3 regions of the Enterobacter kobei genome follow, and region 1 is predicted to be linked to each of the others. Evidence: predicted binding sites of a transcription regulator. Region 1 holds the regulator's gene; each other region holds the start of a gene.
What was found. The regulator PurR, encoded in region 1, represses purine synthesis genes. The targets are predictions, from matches to a motif close to CANGCAAACGTTTGCNTG.
Positions count from the first base shown of each region.

Region 2: a site for PurR is predicted at 2,325-2,342, ahead of purL (phosphoribosylformylglycinamidine synthase). Genes of this name have one in related genera too.
Region 3: a site for PurR is predicted at 2,205-2,222, ahead of carA (glutamine-hydrolyzing carbamoyl-phosphate synthase small subunit). Genes of this name have one in related genera too.

Region 1 is NZ_CP017181.1:1,999,774-2,004,472, forward strand. Features, by position in the region: gene punC (purine nucleoside transporter PunC) at 1-1,188, opposite strand, end outside; gene punR (DNA-binding transcriptional activator PunR) at 1,303-2,214, shown strand; gene purR (HTH-type transcriptional repressor PurR) at 2,232-3,257, opposite strand; gene cydH (cytochrome bd-I oxidase subunit CydH) at 3,555-3,644, shown strand; gene BFV64_RS09640 (MFS transporter) at 3,808-4,699, shown strand, end outside.
Region 2 is NZ_CP017181.1:3,505,685-3,510,383, reverse strand. Features, by position in the region: gene yfhb (phosphatidylglycerophosphatase C) at 1-157, shown strand, start outside; gene tadA (tRNA adenosine(34) deaminase TadA) at 182-721, shown strand; gene mltF (membrane-bound lytic murein transglycosylase MltF) at 609-2,159, opposite strand; gene purL (phosphoribosylformylglycinamidine synthase) at 2,428-4,699, shown strand, end outside.
Region 3 is NZ_CP017181.1:649,064-653,762, forward strand. Features, by position in the region: gene fkpB (FKBP-type peptidyl-prolyl cis-trans isomerase) at 1-7, shown strand, start outside; gene ispH (4-hydroxy-3-methylbut-2-enyl diphosphate reductase) at 9-959, shown strand; gene dapB (4-hydroxy-tetrahydrodipicolinate reductase) at 1,165-1,986, shown strand; gene carA (glutamine-hydrolyzing carbamoyl-phosphate synthase small subunit) at 2,441-3,589, shown strand; gene carB (carbamoyl-phosphate synthase large subunit) at 3,608-4,699, shown strand, end outside.

The DNA of each region.
Region 1 (4,699 bases):
CGTTTCTGCCTGCGCGCGGTTATCCTGCGCACGCTGCGCGGCTGCCTGCATACGATAGCCCATGCCGGCCAGCGCAACGGTAACCAGCATCACGCTGGTGGTGGTCAGGAGCGGTGTGGCAATCAGCGCCGAGACCACCAGACTGGCCAGGAAGCACAGCCCCAGTTGCAGCGTATTCTGAAGTGCGGCCGCACGGCCTGTCGCCTGCGGGAAGGGACGAAGCGCCTGCGCCACAACGATAGGGTATATCGCGCCGTTCGCGATGGCCATTACGCAGAATGGAATCAAAATTTCAGCCAGACCGACGCCGGGAATAAAGCCGACGGCCCAGGTCCCGATAACGCTCAACGCATACAGCACCAGCAACCACGGCAGCATCTGCTGGCCTTCCCATTTTTGCAGCGCCGCGCGACAGCCGTACCCGCCAACTAGGAACGCGATGGTCTGCGGAACATAGCTCAGACCGATGGCCGCCGGGCTGTAGCCCATATCGTGCAGAATAAAGGGTGAACCGGTCAGCCATGCGAAGAAGCTCGCCGAGCAGGCAGCATAAATCAGCACATTACCGCGATACGCTTTGGCGCTCAGCAGGGAGGCAAAGGTAATTGGGCTGGCGTCGGCATGCGCCTCTTTTTTATGCGCGGGCTTAAGGGCAAACGCCGGCAGCATCAGTACCAGCGTGATGGCAAACAGCGTGGCAAAGATGGCCTGCCAGTCGAAATGCGCGAGGATCCAGCTACCCAGCAGCGGGGCGAGGGCAGGGGAAAGCCCCACCAGCGGCATAATGGTCGCGAAAATTCGGTTTGTACGGTTCGCCGGATAGTAGTCGGTGACCAGCGCCTGCCAGGTGACGGCTGCGGCGCAGACGCCGACTGCCTGAATAAACCGCAGTACCAGCAGCCAGGTGGCGTCGCGAACCCATAGCATCCCCAGACAGCCCACGGCAAAAATGGCCAGACCCAGCAACAGTACCGGCTTGCGGCCAAAGCGATCCGAGAGCGGTCCCCAGAGCAGCTGCGCGAAGGCAAAACCGGCGAGGAACAAACTCAGGCTGGCGCTGATCGCGGCGGCAGGGGTTTGCAGATCTTCCTGCATGGCGGCGAAAGCCGGCAGGTACATATCGGTGGCTAAAAAGCCCAGCACGCTTAAGCCGCCGAGCCAGACTAAAAAACCTTTCCTGGGTTGCATTATTTTCTTCTCCTGAGGAGGCAGGTGTACATTGGCGCAGAGTGTAGGGAGTGCAAAGCGGCTTGTGAAACGCTAATATTTGGCGGGTGCATTCAAATTTTTTGCAGGCAGAAAATGTGGTCAGATTATTCTCTTGAAGTGGTCGATGCTGTCGCGCGTAACGGCAGCTTTAGCGGAGCAGCGCAGGAACTGCACCGCGTCCCGTCGGCAATCAGCTATACGGTGCGTCAGCTAGAAGAGTGGCTGGCCGTTCCGCTGTTCGAACGGCGACATCGTGATGTGGAATTAACGCCTGCCGGGGCGTGGTTTTTGAAAGAAGGGCGTTCTGTTATCAAAAAAATGCAGATCACCCGCGAACAGTGTCAGCAGATCGCTAACGGCTGGCGGGGGCATCTTTCCATCGCGGTCGATAATATCGTGAAGCCGGAACGCACCCGGCAAATGATCGTCGATTTCTATCGTCATTTTTCTGACGTTGAGTTGCGTGTTTCGCAGGAAGTGTTCAACGGCGTGTGGGACGCGCTGTCGGACGGCAGGGTAGAAATGGCGATTGGGGCGACGCAGGCGATTCCGGTTGGGGGACGCTATGCCTTTCGCGATATGGGGATGCTGAGCTGGAAATGCGTAGTGGCACGCGATCATCCCCTGGCGGCCATGGAGGGGCCGTTAAGCGACGATACCCTGCGTAACTGGCCGTCGCTGGTGCTGGAGGACACCTCCCGCTCGCTGCCCAAGCGTATCACCTGGCTGCTGGATAACCAGCGTCGCGTGGTCGCCCCGGACTGGGAATCGTCGGCGACCTGCCTCAGTGCAGGGCTGTGCGTCGCGATGGTGCCCGTTCATTTTGCGCGCCCGCGAATCGACACCGGCGAGTGGGTTGAACTGACGCTGGAGAATCCGTTCCCGGATGCGGCTTGCTGTCTGACCTGGCAACAAAATGATGTTTCACCTGCTATGGCCTGGCTGCTGGATTATCTGGGGGACAGCGAAACGCTTAACCGGGAATGGTTACGGGAGCCAGTGTGACTGGCTCCGTAAAGCGATTAACGACGGTAGTCGCGGAACGGACCATCCGCAACGGAACGGCGTTCGATGAGGCGCGGGTGGACTTCAATGGACTGCGACTCTTCACGTTTGTTGACGATCCTGTCGAGCAGCATGTTGAAGGCCGTTTCACCCAGCGAATCTTTCGGCTGGTGAATGGTGGTCAGCGCAGGGGTAAAGAAGCGCGCGTTGCGCACGTTGTCATAGCCGATCACGGAAATGTCCTGCGGGACGCGCAGACCCAGCTCATCGGCCGCACAGAGCGCGCCCATCGCCATGATGTCGCCCCCGCAGAAAACGGCGGTAGGACGATGTTGCTGGGAGACAATCTGCTGCATCGCGCGGTAGCCTGATTCCGGCTCAAAGTCACCCTGTACGATCCAGTTTTCTGGCACGGTGATCAGTGCTTCTTCCATCGCTTTCATAAAGCCAGCCAGACGACCTGCGCCGGTGTTACGCTCAAGCGGACCCGGGATCACGCCAATCTCACGATGACCGCGTTCGATCAAATAACGGCCCGCCATATAGCCGCCTTCAAAGGCGTTGTCGATAACGGAATCCGTGAAATCCGCACGGGCTTCACCCCAGTCCATCACCACCATCGGGATATGGCGATACTCTTCAAGCATCGACAGTACGGATTCCGGGTACTCGGAACACATCACCAGCAGGCCATCCACGCGCTTCTGCGCCATCATGGAGAGATAGGCTCGCTGTTTTTCAATGCTGTTCCACGCGTTGCCCAGAATCAGGGTATAGCCTTTCTGGAAGCAGTTTTTCTCTACCGCCTCAATGATCTCAGCAAAATAGGCCGCTTCGCTGCTGGTCGCCAGCAGACCAATCGATTTGGTGTGATTCACCTTGAGGCTGCGCGCAACCGCACTTGGCGAGTAGTGCAGCTCTTTGATTGCTGCCCAGACGGCGTTGCGCGTCTCTTCCGCCACAAAGCGGGTTTTGTTAATTACATGTGATACGGTTGTAGTGGAAACGTTTGCGCGTTTTGCTACGTCTTTAATTGTTGCCATTAAATGTCACTCCAGACCATATCCTAAACTCCTGAAATACTTGAAGGTAAACGTTTGCCTTCTCTCACCCTTATCACGCAATTTTAGATTGCGGTACGCCAGGAAAACGACACGGGACGTCAGGAGGGGGTCAATGGCCGGTACGCTAATAAATTTAGCGTGGAATTTTGTCCTATCTTGATGAAAAGGGGAAGAGGTAAAGTGGTTATCAGCTTAAATCCGGGAAGATTTTTGACGTAAACTGTGCAAAAATGAGCAAGCTCACTTTTCGTGGGGGGATTAAAAGGAGAAAAATTGATGAGTTCCGATCTGAAGTTTTCGCTGTTCACCACCATCGTTGTGCTGGCGCTGATTGTGGCGGCTGGCCTGACGGCTGTGCTGCACTGATTTACGCGGAGGGAGAATCTTCTCCCTCCCGGTTTACCGGATTGTTACTTCTCAGGCAAAAATCTTTTGCCATTTTGTTAACTTCTCATTTTTTGTGATTGATGTCATGCTTTCCGCTTCTTTGTTCTGTGTCACGACATGACACGGCATCCGGAGTTGACGCATGAAAATCAATTTTCCCCTGCTTGCCCTGGCGATTGGCGCTTTTGGGATTGGCACCACCGAATTCTCCCCGATGGGGTTACTGCCTGTTATCGCCCGGGGCGTGGATGTCTCGATCCCTGCGGCCGGGATGTTAATCAGCGCTTATGCCATCGGCGTGATGGTGGGGGCGCCGCTGATGACGCTACTGCTTTCACACCGCGCGCGCCGTAATGCGCTGATTTTCCTGATGGCGATTTTCACCCTGGGCAACGTGCTCTCTGCCATTTCACCTGACTACACCACCCTGATGCTGTCGCGCATTTTGACCAGCCTGAACCATGGCGCGTTCTTTGGGCTGGGCTCGGTCGTGGCCGCAAGCGTGGTGCCGAAACATAAGCAGGCAAGCGCCGTGGCGACCATGTTTATGGGGCTGACGATTGCCAACATTGGCGGCGTACCGGCTGCGACCTGGCTGGGTGAAGCGATCGGCTGGCGTATGTCATTCCTGGCAACCGCCGGGCTGGGCGTGGTGGCGATGGTGGCCTTGTTCTTCTCCCTGCCGAAAGGCAGCGCGGGTGAACGTCCGGACGTGCGCAAAGAGCTGTCGGTACTGGTGCGCCCGCAGGTGCTTTCTGCACTGCTGACCACCGTGCTGGGGGCCGGGGCGATGTTTACGCTCTATACCTACATTTCACCGGTGCTGCACGATATCACCCATGCAACCCCGATCTTTATTACCGCGATGCTGGTATTGATTGGCGTAGGGTTCTCAATGGGTAACTACCTTGGCGGGAAATTTGCTGACCGTTCAGTGGCCGGAACGTTGAAAGGCTTTTTAACCTTGCTGATTGCCATCATGATCGCGATTCCGTGGCTGGCGCGTAACGAGTTTGGCGCGGCCATCGCGATGG
Region 2 (4,699 bases), 1.5 Mb from region 1:
GGGGCATGAAAAAGTGGTGCAGCTGGAGAAACGCATCGGCACGCCGCTGCGTCTCTACAGCGGCTACAGCGACAGCAAACAGGACAACCCGCTGCTCTATTTTTGCCAGCATCGCTGGCGCGTCACGCCCGCAGGCGAACTTCAGCAACTCGAATAGTCTTATCTATAGCGGGTGTGTATAATGCCGCCCGCTTTTAGACTGGAGTATCAACCGTTGTGCAACCCTGAACGCGATCATGAATACTGGATGCGCCATGCGCTTACGCTTGCCCAGCGCGCCTGGGACGAGGGAGAAGTGCCCGTGGGTGCCGTGCTTGTCCACAATAACCAGGTGATAGGGGAAGGGTGGAACCGCCCGATTGGCCGTCACGATCCGACTGCGCACGCTGAAATAATGGCCCTTCGTCAGGGCGGAATGGTGCTGCAAAACTATCGTCTGCTTGATACCACGCTGTATGTCACGCTTGAGCCGTGCGTGATGTGTTCCGGCGCGATGGTGCACAGCCGGATTGGTACGCTGGTCTTTGGTGCGCGGGATGAAAAAACCGGTGCGGCCGGTTCTCTGCTGGACGTGCTGGGTCATCCAGGGATGAATCACCAGGTGAAAACTATCGGTGGGGTACTTGCACCAGCGTGTTCGGCGCTATTAAGCGATTTCTTTCGAATGCGCCGTCAGCAGAAAAAGCAACAAAAGGCAGAATTGAAGTTGTCGGACGATTAAGCTCGTCCGGCGCCACAACCGGATAACTCTCAGCCAGCTGTCTTGCCTCTGTCGCCTCTTTTTCTTTCTCGAGCAGATAGCCGACCAGGCTAATCTGATACTTACGGATATTTTCCACGTAGGCGTAGGCTTCATGTCCGCGCGCGTAGCCGTAAGTCAGCTTGTTATACCACGGCTTCTGGCTTAGCAGCGGTAGACGTTGCTTTACGTCTGACCAGCTGTCCGGGTTACCTTTCGTTTTCGCGGTCAGCGCCCGCGCGTCAAGCATATGCGCGTAGCCCATATTGTAGGCTGCCAGCGCAAACCAGATCCGTTCCTCTTCCGGCACCGTTTCCGGCACTTTGGCCATCATATCCTGAAGATAGCGAGCCCCGCCGCTGATGCTCTGTTCCGCATCGGTACGGTCATTCACGCCCAGGCTCAGCGCGGTATTTTTGGTTAACATCATTAAGCCACGCACGCCGGTCGGGGAGGTGGCCTGGGTGTCCCAGTGGGACTCCTGATACGAAATAGCCGCCAGCAGTTTCCAGTCAATCTCCTGGGCGTATTTTTCGAATAATGGCTGCAGGTCTGGCAGGACGCTATCTACCGCGCGCAGGAAGCTGCGGGTGTCAACATAGTCAAAGTCATCACCGTGGCCGAGATATTTTTCCTCCAGCCGCGCCAGCGTGCCGTCTTCATTGATGGTGTTATAGAAATCGAGCATGGCCGCAGAAAGAGTCTGATCGTCATCGAGCTGACTAAACCAGGTCACCGGCTGCTCGTCGGTAACGTCGAGCGCTACGGCAATTTCAGGATGCACGCGCTGGAACAGACTGATCGCAACCGAATCGGCAATGGTGTAGGGCAGTTTCTGATCTTTTACCTGCTCCAGCAGCTCCGTTGTGCCCAGTTTCGGATCAACCTTCCAGCTCAGGTCGGGGTATTTCTTCTCTTTCAGCTCACGCAGATCCTCAATCACCACATGGCCGGGCGCAATGGTCAGCTGTTGATCGTTAATGGAGGCCAGCGTGCGTGGCCGCAGACTCCCGACGCGATAGACCAGCTGTTGCGAAACGGAGTAATAGGTCGGGCCCGGTTGATAGTTTTTGCTACGCTCACTGTTATAGACCAGACCGGCTGCCAGTATGTCGGCATCGTTGTTATCAAGGTCGTCGAACAGCTGGTTGATATTCTGGCGAACGGTAATTTTAAGCTTCACGCCAAGATAATCGGCGAACTGCTGCGCCAGTTCATAATCAAGGCCAATAATTTTGCCGTTAATGTCGCTGTAAATCAGCGGAGAGTTGAGCGTACTGACGCGCAGCTCCCCCCGCTCCTGAATGGCGGCGATACGGTTTTCGGCTTTACCGAACCAGGGGATGGAAGGCCAGAGGGCCACTGCCAGCAGCAACGTAACAATGCCGATGAGCAGATAATTAATCTTTAATTTTTTCAATTAGTTAATTCTCTGCGACGCCGGTTGCCTCAGTATGCTGTAGCCATGTTTGATAATCAGGTTTGCCATTGAATGAGCGGCATTTTGCGTAAACTTGCGCCACTTGGCAACCAATTAGAGAGACAGGTCACATCTATTGCTAAATGTCTCCGCCAATTTTATTTCCACGCAAACGGTTTCGTCGGCGCTCAGGATTCTCTATAATGACGCCCGTTTTCCCCCCTTGCGCACACTGAAAGCGCCCCGGCGCTTCGAAGACGAGAGACTTATGATGGAAATTCTGCGTGGTTCGCCTGCACTGTCTGCCTTCCGTATTAATAAACTGCTGGCACGTTTTCAGGCGGCCGACCTTCCGGTAAGCAATATTTACGCTGAGTATGTCCATTTTGCTGACCTGAATGCCCCCCTGAATGCAGAGGAGCGCGTACAGCTGGAACGCCTGCTCAAGTATGGCCCAAATCTGAGTAGCCATACGCCAACCGGCAAACTGATCCTTGCGACGCCGCGTCCGGGCACCATCTCCCCCTGGTCTTCTAAAGCCACCGACATTGCCCACAACTGCGGCCTGAGCCAGATTAACCGTCTGGAGCGCGGCGTGGCCTACTACGTTGACGCCTCGACCCTGAGCGACGCGCAGTGGCAGGCGGTTGCCGCCGAGCTGCATGACCGCATGATGGAAAGCGTGTTTGCTTCTCTTGATGACGCACAGAAGCTCTTCTCCCACCATCAGCCTGCGCCGGTACAAAGCGTAGACCTGCTGGGGCAGGGCCGTCAGGCGCTGATTGACGCTAACCTGCGTCTCGGCCTGGCGCTGGCAGAAGACGAAATCGACTACCTGCAGGATGCGTTTGTTAAGCTGAACCGCAACCCGAACGACATCGAGCTCTACATGTTCGCGCAGGCCAACTCCGAGCACTGCCGCCATAAAATTTTCAACGCCGACTGGATTATTGACGGCGAACAGCAGCCTAAATCGCTGTTCAAAATGATCAAAAACACCATGGAGCAAACCCCCGACCACGTGCTGTCTGCCTATAAAGACAATGCCGCGGTGATGGAAGGCTCCGAGGTTGGGCGCTATTTTGCCGACCACGCTACCGGTCGTTACGACTTCCATCAGGAGCCTGCGCATATCCTGATGAAAGTGGAAACCCACAACCACCCGACGGCAATTTCCCCGTGGCCGGGTGCGGCCACCGGTTCAGGCGGTGAAATCCGTGATGAAGGTGCAACGGGACGTGGTGCGAAACCAAAAGCGGGCCTGGTTGGTTTCTCCGTCTCCAACCTGCGCATCCCGGGCTTTGAGCAGCCATGGGAAGAGGATTTCGGCAAGCCAGAGCGCATTGTGACCGCGCTGGATATCATGACCGACGGTCCACTGGGCGGCGCGGCATTCAACAACGAATTTGGCCGTCCGGCACTGAACGGCTACTTCCGTACCTATGAAGAGAAAGTGGACAGTCATAACGGCGAAGAGCTGCGTGGCTATCACAAACCGATCATGCTGGCGGGTGGGATCGGCAATATCCGTGCCGATCACGTCCAGAAAGGCGAGATCGTGGTTGGCGCGAAGCTGATCGTGCTGGGCGGCCCGGCGATGAACATCGGCCTGGGCGGCGGCGCGGCATCCTCCATGACCTCCGGTCAGTCAGATGCGGATCTCGACTTTGCTTCCGTTCAGCGCGACAACCCGGAAATGGAGCGTCGCTGCCAGGAAGTCATCGACCGCTGCTGGCAGCTGGGCGACGCGAACCCGATTCTCTTTATCCATGACGTGGGCGCGGGCGGTCTGTCTAACGCCATGCCGGAGCTGGTGAGCGATGGCGGACGCGGTGGCCGCTTCAACCTGCGCGATATCCTGAGCGATGAGCCAGGCATGAGCCCGCTGGAAATCTGGTGTAACGAATCCCAGGAACGTTATGTTCTGGCGGTTGCAGCGGATCAACTGCCGCTGTTTGACGAGCTGTGCCGCCGTGAGCGCGCGCCGTATGCCGTCATCGGCGAAGCGACCGAAGAGAAGCACCTGACCCTGAGCGACACCCATTTCGACAACCAGCCGATCGATCTGCCGCTGGACGTTCTGCTCGGTAAAACGCCGAAGATGACCCGCGACGTGCAAACGCGTAAAGCAGCGGGCAAAGCGCTGGATCGCCAGGGCATCACCGTTGCAGAAGCGGTCAACCGCGTGCTGCACCTGCCGGCGGTGGCAGAGAAAACCTTCCTGGTCACCATTGGCGACCGTACCGTAACCGGTATGGTCTCGCGCGATCAGATGGTCGGCCCGTGGCAGATCCCGGTCGCGAACTGTGCCGTAACCACCGCGAGTCTCGACAGCTACTACGGTGAAGCGATGGCCCTGGGCGAACGCACGCCAGTGGCGCTGCTGGACTTCGCCGCGTCCGCCCGTCTGGCTGTGGGTGAAGCGCTGACCAACATTGCCGCGACGCAGATTGGCGATATCAAACGTATCAAGCTCTCCGCTAACTGGATGGCCGCTGCCGGTCACCCTGGCGAAGATGCGGGCCTGTATGAAGCCGTGA
Region 3 (4,699 bases), 1.4 Mb from region 1:
GGCCTAAAATGCAGATCCTGTTGGCTAACCCGCGCGGCTTCTGCGCCGGTGTAGACCGCGCTATCAGCATTGTTGAAAACGCGCTGGAAATTTACGGCGCGCCGATTTATGTGCGTCACGAAGTGGTGCACAACCGCTACGTGGTCGACAGCCTGCGCGAGCGTGGTGCTATTTTCATCGAGCAGATTAGCGAAGTGCCGGACGGCGCGATCCTGATCTTCTCCGCGCACGGTGTCTCTCAGGCCGTCCGTAACGAAGCGAAAAGCCGCGATCTGACGGTCTTTGATGCCACCTGTCCGCTGGTGACGAAAGTGCATATGGAAGTGGCGCGCGCCAGCCGTCGTGGTGAAGAGTCGATTCTGATTGGCCACGCGGGTCATCCGGAAGTCGAAGGCACGATGGGCCAGTACAGTAACCCGGAAGGGGGCATGTATCTGGTGGAGTCGCCTGAAGATGTCCTGACGCTGAACGTCAAAAACGAAGCCCGTCTGTCGTTTATGACCCAGACGACGCTCTCCGTTGACGATACCTCTGATGTGATTGACGCACTGCGCCAGCGCTTCCCGAAGATCGTCGGGCCGCGTAAAGACGATATCTGCTACGCCACCACCAACCGTCAGGAAGCGGTGCGCGCGCTGGCTGAACAGGCGGATGTGGTGCTGGTGGTCGGCTCGAAAAACTCCTCTAACTCTAACCGTCTGGCCGAACTGGCACAGCGTATGGGTAAAGCGGCATTTCTGATCGACGACGCGACGGATATTCAGGAAGCGTGGGTGAAAAATGCGGCCTGCGTCGGCGTGACCGCAGGCGCTTCCGCGCCGGATATTCTGGTGCAGAACGTCATTGTCCGCCTGCAGGAACTCGGCGGCGGCGAAGCGGTTCCGCTCGAAGGACGCGAAGAGAACATTGTTTTCGAGGTCCCGAAAGAACTGCGTATCGATGCGCGCGAAGTGGAATAACCCCTTATCTGATGAAAGGCCAGCATCTCATGTGCTGGCCTTTTTTTTGCCCCGTACTTTATCGTGACGACAAAATCATGTCTTTTACTGATATTTAAGTCTGTTTCACGTTAAATTCTAATTATCGGTGTTTTCAGTTGGCAGCCTTTGCGAAGGCTGGTTAATCTGAAAACGATTTACATCATTTTTACGTAAGAGAATAACTATGCATGATGCACAGATCCGTGTCGCCATTGCGGGCGCGGGTGGACGTATGGGCCGTCAGCTGATTCAGGCGGCAATTCAGATGGATGGCGTGGCACTGGGCGCGGCGCTGGAGCGTGAAGGGTCATCACTGTTGGGAGCCGATGCAGGTGAACTGGCGGGCGCAGGAAAGACCGGCGTCACCGTACATAGCAGCCTGGAAGCGGTTAAGGATGACTTCGATGTATTTATCGATTTTACCCGCCCGGAAGGGACGCTGACGCATCTGGCGTTTTGCCGGCAGCACGGTAAGGGGATGGTGATCGGCACCACCGGTTTTGACGACGCAGGTAAGCAGGCCATCCAGGATGCATCGAAAGAAATTGCGATTGTCTTCGCGGCAAACTTTAGCGTGGGCGTTAACGTCATGCTGAAGCTACTGGAGAAGGCGGCGAAGGTGATGGGCAACTACACCGACATTGAGATTGTTGAAGCGCACCACCGCTACAAAGTTGATGCGCCGTCAGGCACGGCGCTGGCGATGGGCGAAGCGATTGCTCATGCACTTGATAAAGATTTAAAAGACTGCGCGGTCTATACCCGCGAAGGTCATACCGGCGAACGCGTACCGGGCACGATTGGTTTTGCTACCGTCCGTGCGGGTGACATAGTCGGCGAACATACGGCGATGTTCGCCGATATTGGCGAACGCGTCGAAATTACGCATAAAGCTTCCAGCCGAATGACGTTTGCCAATGGTGCAGTGCGTTCCGCTTTGTGGCTGAAAGGCAAGAAGAGCGGCCTTTTTGATATGCGAGATGTGCTTGATCTCAACAATCTGTAAGCATTATTACCCATCGTGATGTGGTTATTGCAGTCGTAATATATTGATTGCATAGGGCAATATTTTATTGCCCTTTTATTTTGCCTCATTTTCTTTAATTTTTGCTCTAAAGCTTAAAAACAAGCGTTTTTATCTCTTGTTTTCGTTACTGAAATGTAAATTTTGACCATTTGGTCCACTTTTTACTGCCTCGCCGAATAATTTTTCATTAAACCTTGCACGCAAGCGTTTTCTACAGTGATTTACCTGATCTTTTTGTCGCTTAAGTGGCTTTACTCTCGCCAGGCTTGCAAAAGGATAAACAAAATATCCGTTTTAAGTTGACTTTTAGCCTCCCAGTCTCCAGAATGCCGCCGTTTGCCAAAAATCCGCTGGCAACACATTTGCATTGATTCATGACATGGTTATGAATTAATATGCAAATAAAGTGAGTGAATATTCTCTGGAGGGTGTTTTGATTAAGTCAGCGCTATTGGTTCTGGAAGACGGAACCCAGTTTATCGGTCGGGCCATAGGGGCAACGGGTTCGGCGGTTGGGGAAGTCGTTTTCAATACTTCAATGACCGGTTATCAAGAAATCCTCACTGATCCTTCCTATTCTCGCCAAATCGTTACTCTTACTTATCCTCATATCGGCAATGTCGGCACCAATGCGGCTGACGAAGAATCTTCTCAGGTACATGCGCAAGGCCTGGTCATCCGCGACCTGCCGCTGATTGCCAGCAACTTCCGCAGCACTGAAGATCTCTCGTCTTACCTGAAGCGCCATAACATCGTGGCGATTGCTGATATCGATACCCGTAAGTTAACGCGTCTGCTGCGCGAGAAGGGTGCACAGAACGGCTGCATCATCGCGGGTGATAACCTCGATGCCACGCTGGCGCTGGAAAAAGCGAAAGCCTTCCCGGGTCTGAACGGCATGGACCTGGCGAAAGAAGTGACTACCGCTGAAGCCTATAGCTGGACGCAGGGTAGCTGGACGCTGGAAGGCGACCTGCCGGAAGCGAAAAAAGAGAGCGAGCTGCCGTTCCACGTGGTGGCCTATGATTTCGGCGCCAAGCGCAACATCCTTCGCATGCTGGTTGACCGCGGCTGCCGTCTGACGGTGGTTCCGGCGAAAACCTCTGCCGAAGACGTACTGAAGATGAACCCGGATGGCATCTTCCTTTCTAACGGTCCTGGCGACCCGGCACCGTGCGACTACGCTATCGACGCCATCAAGTCCTTCCTGGAAACCGACATCCCGGTATTCGGCATCTGCCTCGGCCATCAGCTGCTGGCGCTGGCGAGCGGTGCGAACACCATCAAGATGAAGTTCGGCCACCACGGTGGTAACCACCCGGTGAAAGATATTGATAACAACACGGTGATGATCACCGCGCAGAACCACGGTTTTGCCGTCGATGAAGCGTCAATGCCGGCTAACCTGCGCGTGACGCATAAATCACTGTTCGATGGCACCCTGCAGGGGATTCATCGTACCGATAAGCCAGCGTTCAGCTTCCAGGGCCACCCGGAAGCCAGCCCGGGCCCGCACGACGCCGCGCCGCTGTTCGATCACTTCATCGAACTTATCGAGCAATACCGTAAGACCGCTAAATAATCAGGAGCCGAGAAGACCATGCCAAAACGTACAGACATAAAAAGCATCCTGATCCTTGGCGCTGGCCCGATTGTTATCGGCCAGGCCTGTGAATTTGACTACTCCGGTGCGCAGGCATGTAAAGCCCTGCGTGAAGAGGGTTACCGCGTTATCCTGGTCAACTCCAACCCGGCGACCATCATGACCGACCCGGAAATGGCGGATGCAACCTACATCGAGCCGATTCACTGGGAAGTGGTACGCAAAATCATTGAGAAAGAGCGTCCGGATGCTGTGCTGCCAACCATGGGTGGCCAGACGGCGCTAAACTGTGCGCTCGAGCTGGAGCGTCAGGGCGTGCTGGCCGAGTTCGGCGTGACCATGATTGGCGCGACCGCCGATGCGATTGATAAAGCAGAAGACCGTCGTCGCTTCGACGTGGCGATGAAGAAAATCGGCCTCGACACCGCGCGTTCCGGTATTGCGCACAATATGGAAGAGGCGCTGGCCGTTGCGGCTGAAGTGGGCTATCCGTGCATCATCCGTCCATCCTTCACCATGGGGGGGACCGGCGGCGGTATCGCCTACAACCGCGAAGAGTTCGAAGAGATTTGCGAACGCGGTCTGGATCTCTCGCCAACCAAAGAGCTGCTGATTGATGAATCGCTGATTGGCTGGAAAGAGTACGAGATGGAAGTGGTGCGTGATAAAAACGACAACTGCATCATCGTCTGCTCCATCGAAAACTTCGATGCGATGGGTATCCACACCGGCGACTCCATCACTGTTGCGCCAGCCCAGACGCTGACCGACAAAGAGTACCAAATCATGCGTAACGCCTCGATGGCGGTGCTGCGTGAAATCGGTGTGGAAACCGGCGGCTCAAACGTGCAGTTCTCGGTGAACCCGAAAACGGGGCGTCTGATTGTTATCGAAATGAACCCGCGCGTGTCCCGTTCCTCCGCGCTGGCCTCCAAAGCGACCGGCTTCCCGATTGCGAAAGTGGCGGCGAAACTGGCGGTGGGTTACACCCTCGATGAGCTGATGAACGATATCACCGGTGGCCGCACGCCAGCCTCCTTCGAACCGTCCATCGACTACGTTGTGACCAAAATTCCACGCTTCAACTTC